3 regions of the Paenibacillus sp. NPDC058367 genome follow, and region 3 is predicted to be linked to each of the others. Evidence: riboswitches for the same ligand, from Rfam matches in the RefSeq annotation. Region 3 holds a riboswitch; each other region holds the start of a gene.
What was found. Region 3 has a riboswitch for cyclic di-GMP ahead of ACFWMP_RS04260 (DUF6612 family protein). Riboswitches for the same ligand answer to the same signal wherever they lie in the genome.
Positions count from the first base shown of each region.

Region 1: it holds a riboswitch for cyclic di-GMP, as region 3 does, so the genes downstream of both, ACFWMP_RS17740 (thiamine pyrophosphate-binding protein) here and ACFWMP_RS04260 (DUF6612 family protein) in region 3, are expected to answer to the same signal.
Region 2: it holds a riboswitch for cyclic di-GMP, as region 3 does, so the genes downstream of both, ACFWMP_RS25020 (choice-of-anchor A family protein) here and ACFWMP_RS04260 (DUF6612 family protein) in region 3, are expected to answer to the same signal.

Region 1 is NZ_JBHXIZ010000003.1:194,401-197,669, forward strand. It holds gene ACFWMP_RS17735 (methyl-accepting chemotaxis protein) at 23-1,273, shown strand; cyclic di-GMP riboswitch class I at 1,464-1,559, shown strand; gene ACFWMP_RS17740 (thiamine pyrophosphate-binding protein) at 1,678-3,269, shown strand, end outside.
Region 2 is NZ_JBHXIZ010000005.1:385,782-389,050, reverse strand. It holds gene ACFWMP_RS25020 (choice-of-anchor A family protein) at 1-1,771, opposite strand, end outside; cyclic di-GMP riboswitch class I at 1,882-1,972, opposite strand; gene ACFWMP_RS25015 (YhjD family protein) at 2,464-2,856, shown strand.
Region 3 is NZ_JBHXIZ010000001.1:922,498-925,766, reverse strand. It holds gene ACFWMP_RS04270 (pseudouridine synthase) at 1-511, shown strand, start outside; gene ACFWMP_RS04265 (Cof-type HAD-IIB family hydrolase) at 783-1,583, shown strand; cyclic di-GMP riboswitch class I at 1,793-1,884, shown strand; gene ACFWMP_RS04260 (DUF6612 family protein) at 2,002-2,850, shown strand; gene ACFWMP_RS04255 (serine hydrolase domain-containing protein) at 3,151-3,269, shown strand, end outside.

The DNA.
Region 1 (3,269 bases), on a different contig from region 3:
TAATAAGGAGGACATTATACCAATGAACTGGATGCATAAACTTCCGTTAAAACAAAGAATTGTTGCCGGATGTTACCTCGTTGCCGCACTATTTGCCATTCCTGTTTTAGTTACTTTTATGATCTTAGGCAACATTATTTTGGGTATTGTTCTAATCGTAGTTCTTGCTGCTCTAACTTTCCCCGTGGCCCGCTTTATCGAGAGAACGCTTACATCTTCTTTTGATGACATCGCGAATGTATCTCATAGTATTTCAAAAGGGGATTTTACTAGTAGAGCCGATGAGAACGGGTCTATGGGGGACGTAAGTCGTTCCTTTAATACTATGATTGACAAGCTCAAGAAGATTTTGACAGAAGCATCACAAATCACTCGTCAAGTTATGGATGCAAGCCGTGGAATCGAAGATAAGAATCAGAATTTGAAAATTGTCATGGCACAGGTAGCCTCTTCGTCTAACGAGCTAGCTCTTGGTGCAAATGAAATATCTACGGATATCGCTGAAATGACAGAATCCATTAAAGATATTGAGAATAAAGTATCCAATTATACGAACTCAACGAAAGAAATGAACAGACGTTCAATACATACATTAGAACTAGTTGAACAAGGACGGCAGTCCGTTGATACTCAAGCTGAAGGCATGCGCAAAAACATCCAGGCTACTCAAAAAGTAGCTGATACTATCGAAGCCCTGTCTCATAATGCTCGCGGAATTACGATGATTACAAAAACCATCACAGAGATCGCTGAGCAGACCAACCTCTTATCGCTGAATGCCTCCATCGAAGCAGCACGCGCCGGGGAGCATGGTCGAGGATTTGCTGTAGTCGCACAGGAGGTTCGTAAACTTGCCGAAGAATCAACGGCTTCAACGAAGGAAGTCTTTGGCTTAGTTCGGAGCATCGAAACTGATATCAAACAAGCGATTGACAATATCGCTATCAACGAAGAAGTCGTACAGGTACAGAATGAGATGATCACTCAATCTGCTCATATCTTTGCTCAAATTGTGCAAAGTGTGCAGTATATTACCGAGCAAATCTCTTCCTTCTCTGCTGAAAGTGATCTGATGTTGGAAAGTGCCTTGAAAATCTCAAGTGCAATAGAGAATATCTCTGCAATCACACAGCAAACCGCTGCCGGCACCGAGGAAGTATCCGCCGCTATGAATGAACAAATTAATGCCCTGCAGTCCGTCGCTGAAGAAACTGAGAAAATGACACAGGCTGTGTTTAATCTACAGAAGACTATCCATATTTTCAAGTTTTAAGTCACTTGCAAATCATATAAACAAGACCAAAAACTCCTCCTAAGTTTTGACTTAGGGGGAGTTTTTTTATATCTATTATTTCATAGGTTGGACAAGACTTTCGTCAAAATTCGAGTTAATTTGCGAAAATATATTGACAAAGGTACTCTAGGAATATATTGTAAAGGAAAATTCTTCTTATAAATTTTAAAATTAATATTGGCAAAATCTTCGAAAGAGGATGACGCAAAACCATGGATCTACAGCCTCATTTTTAATCAGAGGCCATGACTGCCAGGTTGCAGAAAACCAAGACGACTGAACAATTGTTCAGTCTCTATGGCGATTTATGCCACCAACCTGTGCCCTAATTCAGAGCACAGGTTTTCTAATGTTTGATTTTAAAATAACAATCAACTTGTGAGGTGTATTTTTTGAAGACAGTCGCAGATTACATGTCGGAAGCACTACGGAACCTAGGAGTTACCCATTCCTTTGGTATTATTGGGAAATCCATTTGTCCTATTGTTCTTAAAATGGTAGATTACGGTATTGAATTTATTCCTGGGAGACATGAGTCCAGTTCCGGCTTCGAAGCAGCCGGGTATGCGCTTAAAACTGGAAAACTAGGTGTAGCTTTTGGTACTTCAGGTCCTGGTGGAACAAACCTATTAACTGCAGCAGCACATGCTAAGGCTAACAACCTACCTGTCCTATTTATTACTGGCCATCAATCTATTAAAGAGCTTGGAATTCCCCAATGTCAGGACTCTACTTCTTTTCTAGCTGATTTAGCTGATATGTTTAGACCTGCCACCTTATATAGCAAGCTTATTGAACGTGGAGATCACTTTAACACAATCTTTAATCATGCCATATCCATTGCTTTGAGCGGTAATCGTGGTCCAGTTCACCTTTGTATTCCCTTTGATGTACAAACGGAATTGCTAGAGGAATGTAATATTGTAATCCCTGAACGCGAATCACTGGTTAGCCATGCTAATATCGACCGTGTACTTGATGCTATAAATAACTCTAAGAATCCAATAATTATCGCGGGTAAAGGCGTTAACCGCTCAGGAGCACATAGTGAGCTAATTCAATTAGCGGAAACATTTAATATTCCTGTAGTTACATCTCCAGGTGGTAAAGGGGCTATAGCTTGGGATCATCCACTCTATCACGGTCCAATTGGAGTAGGCGGTTGTACCCATGGGGATGACTTGCTGAATCAAAGTGATCTATTTATCGTTCTCGGGTCACGTTTAAGTGATATGACTATTTGTAATCTTAAAAGGGAAAATCATCCTGCAACATTAATTCAGTTTGATAGCGATCCGACTTTTGTCGGAAAAATATTGTTCTCTAAAACGATTCCAGTGACTGGAGATCTACGGGACAATCTAGTTTACTATCTCAATAATATTGACACGAACAACATCACAAAACGCGAAGCACCGACAAATTCCGATTATACCGAAGAGCCTCCGATTTTACCAAACCTTTCACTTGCATCGGTCTTGAGTACGATGAGTGATTTGATTCCTTATAACAGCACAGTCTTTGTTGATGATGGAAGTCACGGTTTCCATGCTGCGAAATGGTACAAGGTTAAGAAACCGGGCAGTTTTGTTTTCGATGCTTACTTTGCTTGTATGGGTAATTCCATCGGAATGGCGATTGGTGCAAAGGTTGCTGCTCCAGAAGAAACGATCTTCTGCATTACAGGAGATGGCTGCTTTATGATGCTAGGCGCAGAGATTAACGCTGCTGTCTGCAAGGATATTCCTGTCATATTCATTGTTGTGAATAATAAACAGCTAGATATGGCTCTAAAAGGTATGGAAAAAACTACAGGACGTATTGACGGAACTATCTACGAAGTCCCTATGGATGCTGTGAAATTCGCAGAATCACTAGGCGCTAAGGGTTACAAATGTGAGACAGCGGAGGAGTTCGAAACAGCCATCAAGGACGCTGTTGCCATCAACCGTGTTGCCGTCATTGAACTGCTAAC
Region 2 (3,269 bases), on a different contig from region 3:
TGCTCGACGGTGTTGGTGTTGGTACTGGTGCTGGAGTCGACGAAGCTACAGGGCCCAGCGGCACAGGATCATCATTAACAACGATAGTACCAATTACAAATGATGGTGTTGGTGTCGGGAACACCGGAGGCTCCGGCGTCGGTGTTGGCGTCACTTCTGATGAAGGTGTCGGTGTTGGCGTTACTTCCGGCGACGGTGTCGGTGTTGGCGTTACTTCCGGCGTTGGTGTTGGCGTCACGGTCGGCGTTGGTGTTGGTGTTGGCGTCACGGTCGGCGTTGGTGTTGGCGTCACGGTCGGCGTTGGTGTTGGCGTCACGGTCGGCGTTGGTGTTGGTGTCACGGTCGGCGTTGGTGTTGGCGTCACGGTCGGCGTTGGTGTTGGCGTCACGATCGGCGTTGGTGTTGGCGTCACGGTCGGCGTTGGTGTTGGTGTCACGGTCGGCGTTGGTGTTGGTGTCACGGTCGGCGTTGGTGTTGGCGTCACGGTCGGCGTTGGTGTTGGCGTCACGGTCGGCGTTGGTGTTGGTGTCACGATCGGCGTTGGTGTTGGCGTCACGATCGGCGTTGGCTTTGGTGTGTGTGTTGGCTTTGGTGTGTGTGTTGGCTTCGGCGTTTGTGTTGGCTTCGGTGTGTGTGTTGGCTTCGGCGTTGGTGTTGGCTTCGGTGTCGGTGTCACGCACGGCGTAGGCGTCACGGTCGGCGTTGGTGTTACGGTCGGCGTTGGTGTTGGCGTCACGGTCGGCGTCGGTGTTGGTGTCACGGTTGGCGTTGGTGTTGGCGTCACGGTTGGTGTCGGTGTTGGTGTCACGGTCGGCGTCGGTGTTGGCGTCACGGTCGGCGTTGGTGTTGGCGTCACGGTCGGCGTTGGTGTTGGTGTTACGGTTGGTGTCGGTGTTGGTGCCACGGTCGGCGTTGGTGTCGGAGGTGGTTCTTCCCCTCCATATGGATACCAATGCATCTGCACCCCACCAGCAAATCCCTTTGCAATCAGCGTCCCATGCAGTTCACCGGAATTATAAGTTACTTTTGCAAGCGGAGCTAGGATAGTTCCTTCTATTGTTAAACTTCCAATGTCAACAGTGCTAGCTTCATAAAAATTAAATAATACCTTGTTAGGGCTACCTCCCCAGATTTGAAAGCTTGGAATGTTAACTGAACTTCCGCTAACGTTAATGATAACTGTGGCGCTATTTGCAATATTAAACTGTAAGCCATTAGCACCAGCGAAATCGGCAGCACTAAGATTAAGAACGTTAAATGGTTCCGGAGCATCAATCGTTATTTTCCCATATTCCTTTTTGAAAGTTCCTATTGTAGCAAGCGAAGAGAATTCATTAGAACGTCCAATAAGAAATTGCTCTTCAGCATCAAAATCAATAGGAGTCCCTTTTCTCGCTGGTTCTTTAAGATCTACACCGTTGCTGGAAAAAACACCACCATAAACGGATGCTCCATGAACAGTCCCATTAGTAAAACTGATGTCATTACCAGCGATAAGAACATCTCCACCTGGATTATCCTTGGATACGCCGTAATTCTGCAAAGTAATATTACCTTTGGCCGCAAGGCGCCCATGAACCTGATCATTAGATTGTTTGAAATCCCCAAAAATAAAAGTATTAAAATTCCCTGCAATACCTAACACAGGTGTAGGAGTATAGGGAAGCACCTCCCCAGCCGCATTTACCAAATGACCTCCAGAAAGACCACTACCTACCGTCAATATCCCCGCTAATACTAGTGCAAGCAGCGGTTTCATTCTTCTTTTCAAAAAGCACACCTCCTAAATCTATGATTTATATTTAATCAGAATAATTACCAGAAACTCTAAAGGACCTAACAACAAAAAAGACCGCCAAAAAAGAAGTGGAATTCCCTTCTCATGGCAGTCGGACGGTCATAGCGCATTTAAGACACTTTAGACTCCTGGACTTTGCGTCCCACCCTTTCAGGCGGTTTGCTATTATCATGATAATATATGTATTGACTTGCGGATTAGAACTAGCATTTTAAGCATCCTATTAAATAATCGTCTATGACTTTTAATACTTTTGAACTAATAATAGTTTAGCGCTCCATTCCTACAATTGTCAATCAATTCCTTTTGATATTCATACGCGTAAGCAAGCACAAAAAAAGCGCCTAAAGGCGCTTCACACAAAGGTTTTCCTTCAATTTTAAAGTAACTTTATCCAACCTAATATCGATATCCATAATGGAATACTTAGAATCAAACCAAATACCATTCCACGGTGGAGACTTCCTTCCTCTTTCATCCTAATTCTCCCTTTATATAAGTCTGAAGCATTATTTTTTATTATTACAATTTTAATATATTTTATTCTTTCTAATTTAGTTGTGAATTCAATCACATTGGACTATCTGTTTAGAAATACCATTGATTATTTTTGGAATATCGGGGTAGAATACGAATATACGTTCCCATTAGAGGTGATGAGATTCATGAATAGAGCTGAAAGCAGGGACAACATGCTGGTCAAATCTTATTTATTGCTTCCGATGATTTTATCAGCTTTCGAACGGGACTCCGCCATTCTATCTGCACATTTACGAACACCTACCCCCTATCTGGAGGTTCTTGAAACAGCCGCAGCAGTTGCTACAACAGATCTAAGAGATGTTCGTTCAGAGATGAGAAAACGGGGAATCAAGGTTTATGAGCAGAACAGACTTAACACGGGGATAGAAGCCAAATTTATATGTCGTGGATACCATGAACGAATGCTGTTGTTAAACGACATCGTCGCTGCCCAAGCTGCCATTCATATGCGCAGATATCTCGGTCTGGATATTTCATCTTTTAAGAGCTATGAAGAGCAGTATCAGATTAAGTGAAGTAGCGAAGAAGCTGCCCCCCTCCCTCATTTAATTAGCGAACAAAAAAATAGGCCTTACCATGGGAGTTGGCAAGACCTGAGAGATTTATACCACAAAACACTGGGGGGTGTTTGGTGTCTTCAATATATACCTTGAACCTGAAAATAAGATGATGCTCACATGAAAATTACATTAAAAACTTCAATTCGTCGCTTAGGCTATCCGCTTGGCACTTTTGATTTCCAACCAAAGAGGCCCGCTTCGCCGACAGAGAAAATCGACCGATTGATAGTTAGCCACGAGTGCTTTGAACAAATTGTTTCAAAATGATATAGTGAATTCGTTCTCACAGGATGACTTGATAGCAGGTTGTAAAACATAATAAAGTCGGGACCTGAGTACGGAGCGACAACAGGCGTTTGCCTTTTCGT
Region 3 (3,269 bases):
GGAGGACAAGCGGGATCGGACGGTTTTGGATCTTTTAAAGCACGAGTATGCACAGTTTGAACCGTTTCCTGTAGGAAGGCTAGATAAGGATACTGTGGGGCTGCTGCTGATCACTAATGATGGGAAGCTTGCCCATGAATTGCTGTCGCCACGTAAGCATGTCCCGAAAACGTACGAGGCAACCATCGAGGGCGATGTAGACGCGGATGATGTCGCGGCTTTTGCAGCAGGGGTGGAGCTGGAAGATGGCTACGTTACTTTACCTGCACACTTAACCATTCTTGGAATAGAGCGCGGCAGCAAAGTGATTTCCCATATTTCACTTATCATCACTGAGGGGAAATTTCATCAGGTGAAGCGTATGTTTCAGGCGGTAGGCAAAAAAGTCACTTTTCTGAAACGTGTATCTATGGGAGAATTGAAGCTGGATGAAAGTCTGCCGCTTGGAGCTTGTCGGGAACTGACGTTAGAGGAACTGGCACTCTTAGGCGCAGATGGGTCAGAAGGATAGTAGAGAAAATGATATATAAATTGATATATATATTGAATTTGGAAACTTGGGATAAGAGAAGGGAGAGACGGAGGGGAATTTTGGAACTGTAAGAGCGATAGCGACCGCCTTTGTTTCCGGATTTCATCCGCTTTTAAACGGTATAAATTAAGAAATCTGGAAACAACAGCGGCTGGAAGTCCAAACATTCACCATAGTTGCCACTGACACTTAACACAAAAAGCCTCAAGTTCAATTATATATAGAAAAAGAAAGACAAGGATGGTGGAGTATGAGATACAAACTGATTGCACTAGATGTGGACGGTACGCTATTAAATGATGATCACCACTTAAGCTCTGAGAATAAGGAAGCTATTGCTGAGGTTACACGTCTTGGCGGTCAAATCGTATTGTGTACGGGACGCAGTCCACAGAACTCGATTCCTTTCATGGAGGAAATGGGGCTGACTGGTTACGTGCTTGGTCACAATGGAGCAGCGACGGTACGAGTGGAAGATCGAGAAGTGCTGCATCAATATGGTATGGATGCACGTGGTCTTGACCCCTATATTGACTATTGCCGTAAGCACAATATTCATTATGATGTGAATACTGCTTTTGATATGTATGTTGATAATGTAGAGAATCTGACTAAAGAAGCTAATTATATGTATGAGCACTTCCGTATTGTGCCAGCGACGCTGCCCGCATGGGAAGATTTCCGTGAACCGGTTGTTAAGTTTACTGTATTTACACAGCCAGAAATCCTTGACGAAGCTGAACGTGAATGGCGTACTTGGGCTCCTGAGTACAATATTTTGCGGAGTGGTGAATTTTTCGTTGATTTGATGCATCCCGAATCTTCTAAGGGAAACGCATTAAGAAATCTCGCTGTGAAGCTGGGAATTCCGCAAGAAGAAGTCCTCTCAATCGGTAATTATTTTAATGATATTTCTATGCTTACCTATGCGGGGATGGGCGTGGCGATGGATAATTCTCCTGTAGAGGTAAAAGCGGCAGCGAATGCTGTTACGGGTTCGAACAATGAGCATGGTGTGCGTGATGCGCTGGTTAAATATTGTTTATCCTAATCTTTTTGATCCTGTAAAATAATTTTAGATGCAAAGCATAAAGCGGACTGGAGTCCTGTTTTATGCTTTTTTTTTTACGTTGACATAAGGATACGAGTAAATCGACAGGTGAATAGAAATGGAAGATAAGTCGTTTACAGGTAATTATAACCATGATAAAATTAGCGGTGGGACATGCGTCCGTAAGCTAATTAAAACTAATTGAATGTCCGCTTTAAAGGTAAAATCATCGAAAGATGATGACACAAAGCCATGGGTCTAAAGCCTTTCTACAGAAGGAAATGATCGCCAGGCCGCCATAGGGATGTCTTATGAAGCATAAAGGATAGCTCTAAGAATATGTAGTCAATTTTGAGCTCTTTTATTATTTCGACCTATACGGCGTTACATTATCGCAAGGGGCCGAAAGGGGAAGTACATGAACAGTTTTTTCAAAACAATAGGCACTAGTTTGGCAGTAGGTGCTTTATTGCTGTCCGGAACGATCAGATGGATGTCTAATCCTGAAGTCGTGTCTGCCGCTACCACAACAGCAGTAACCGCGGATCAAATGATTAGCAAAGTAACGGCAGCCTCTAAAGCAATAAAGAATTTTCACTTAGATGTGATCAAAAAACAGGATATTCAGAGCGGTGGGGTACGTATCAGCAACACTAACACACTGAAGCTGGATATTAATCGACTGCCGAATTTTGCTGCAGCCGGCACCGTTGATAGTAGTCTTTTAGAAACAACGTACAGTCTATATGCCAATGACAAGGAGTTTTACTATCTTGTAGACGGAAGTGAACTGATCGATGAATCTGAAGATGAAGGTTACGACGATGACGGTGAGCCAATCGATCCTGATGCGCAGTATTGGATTGGACTGGAGAAGATGGAGTGGGATTCTTTTTACTCCAAAGGTCAATACGATCCTGTTTCCATGCTTGATTCGGTAAAAAGTTATAAAAAATCTATGAAAGTCAGCACTGCTGGTGCTCAGACAGTCCTGCAATTCACGGTAACCGATCCGACAGCAGCTAAGGGAATAATCAAGCTCTATGACCAGGAGAACCTCTGGGATGGTGAGACAGTTCAACCCAAAAGCGTAACGTGGAAATTATTCGTCAATACTAAGACCTGGCAGACGGAAAAACTGACAGTCGATCTGAGTTATGTGCTGATAAGTGATGGAGAAAAGGATACATACAACACGAAAATCGAAGCTAAGTATTCCAAGAATAACAAAGGTACAACCATTGTAAAGCCCGCCGAACTAGAATAATAAGGTCGTTTTCATATGGAGTAAAAAGCGCTGTTCAGTAGAACAGCGCTTTTTGCTCCATTCATGACAGTAGCCAACAGGAAGTGAGATATGTAAAAAATAAATAAATATAAAATTGACCTACCAATTATTAGGATTTTAGTACATGCTATTTATGTGATTAATAATCTGAATTAATTTAATAGTGTATGAAATATCATGTTGTAACTATTATATTGAAAAGGTATTATAGGTTAGGTGTAAATTTACATTTTTGAGAATTACTATTCTTTTTAATGATTGATAGGGGGAGTGCGAATAATGTTATTATCCACAGAGCTTAGCAAGCTGAACGAAGTGAATTACAGGGAGGACCGATTAGAGGCACTTAATCATTTTTATGAGGATCTCTGTAATAAGAAAGTAGCCGATGGCTATAT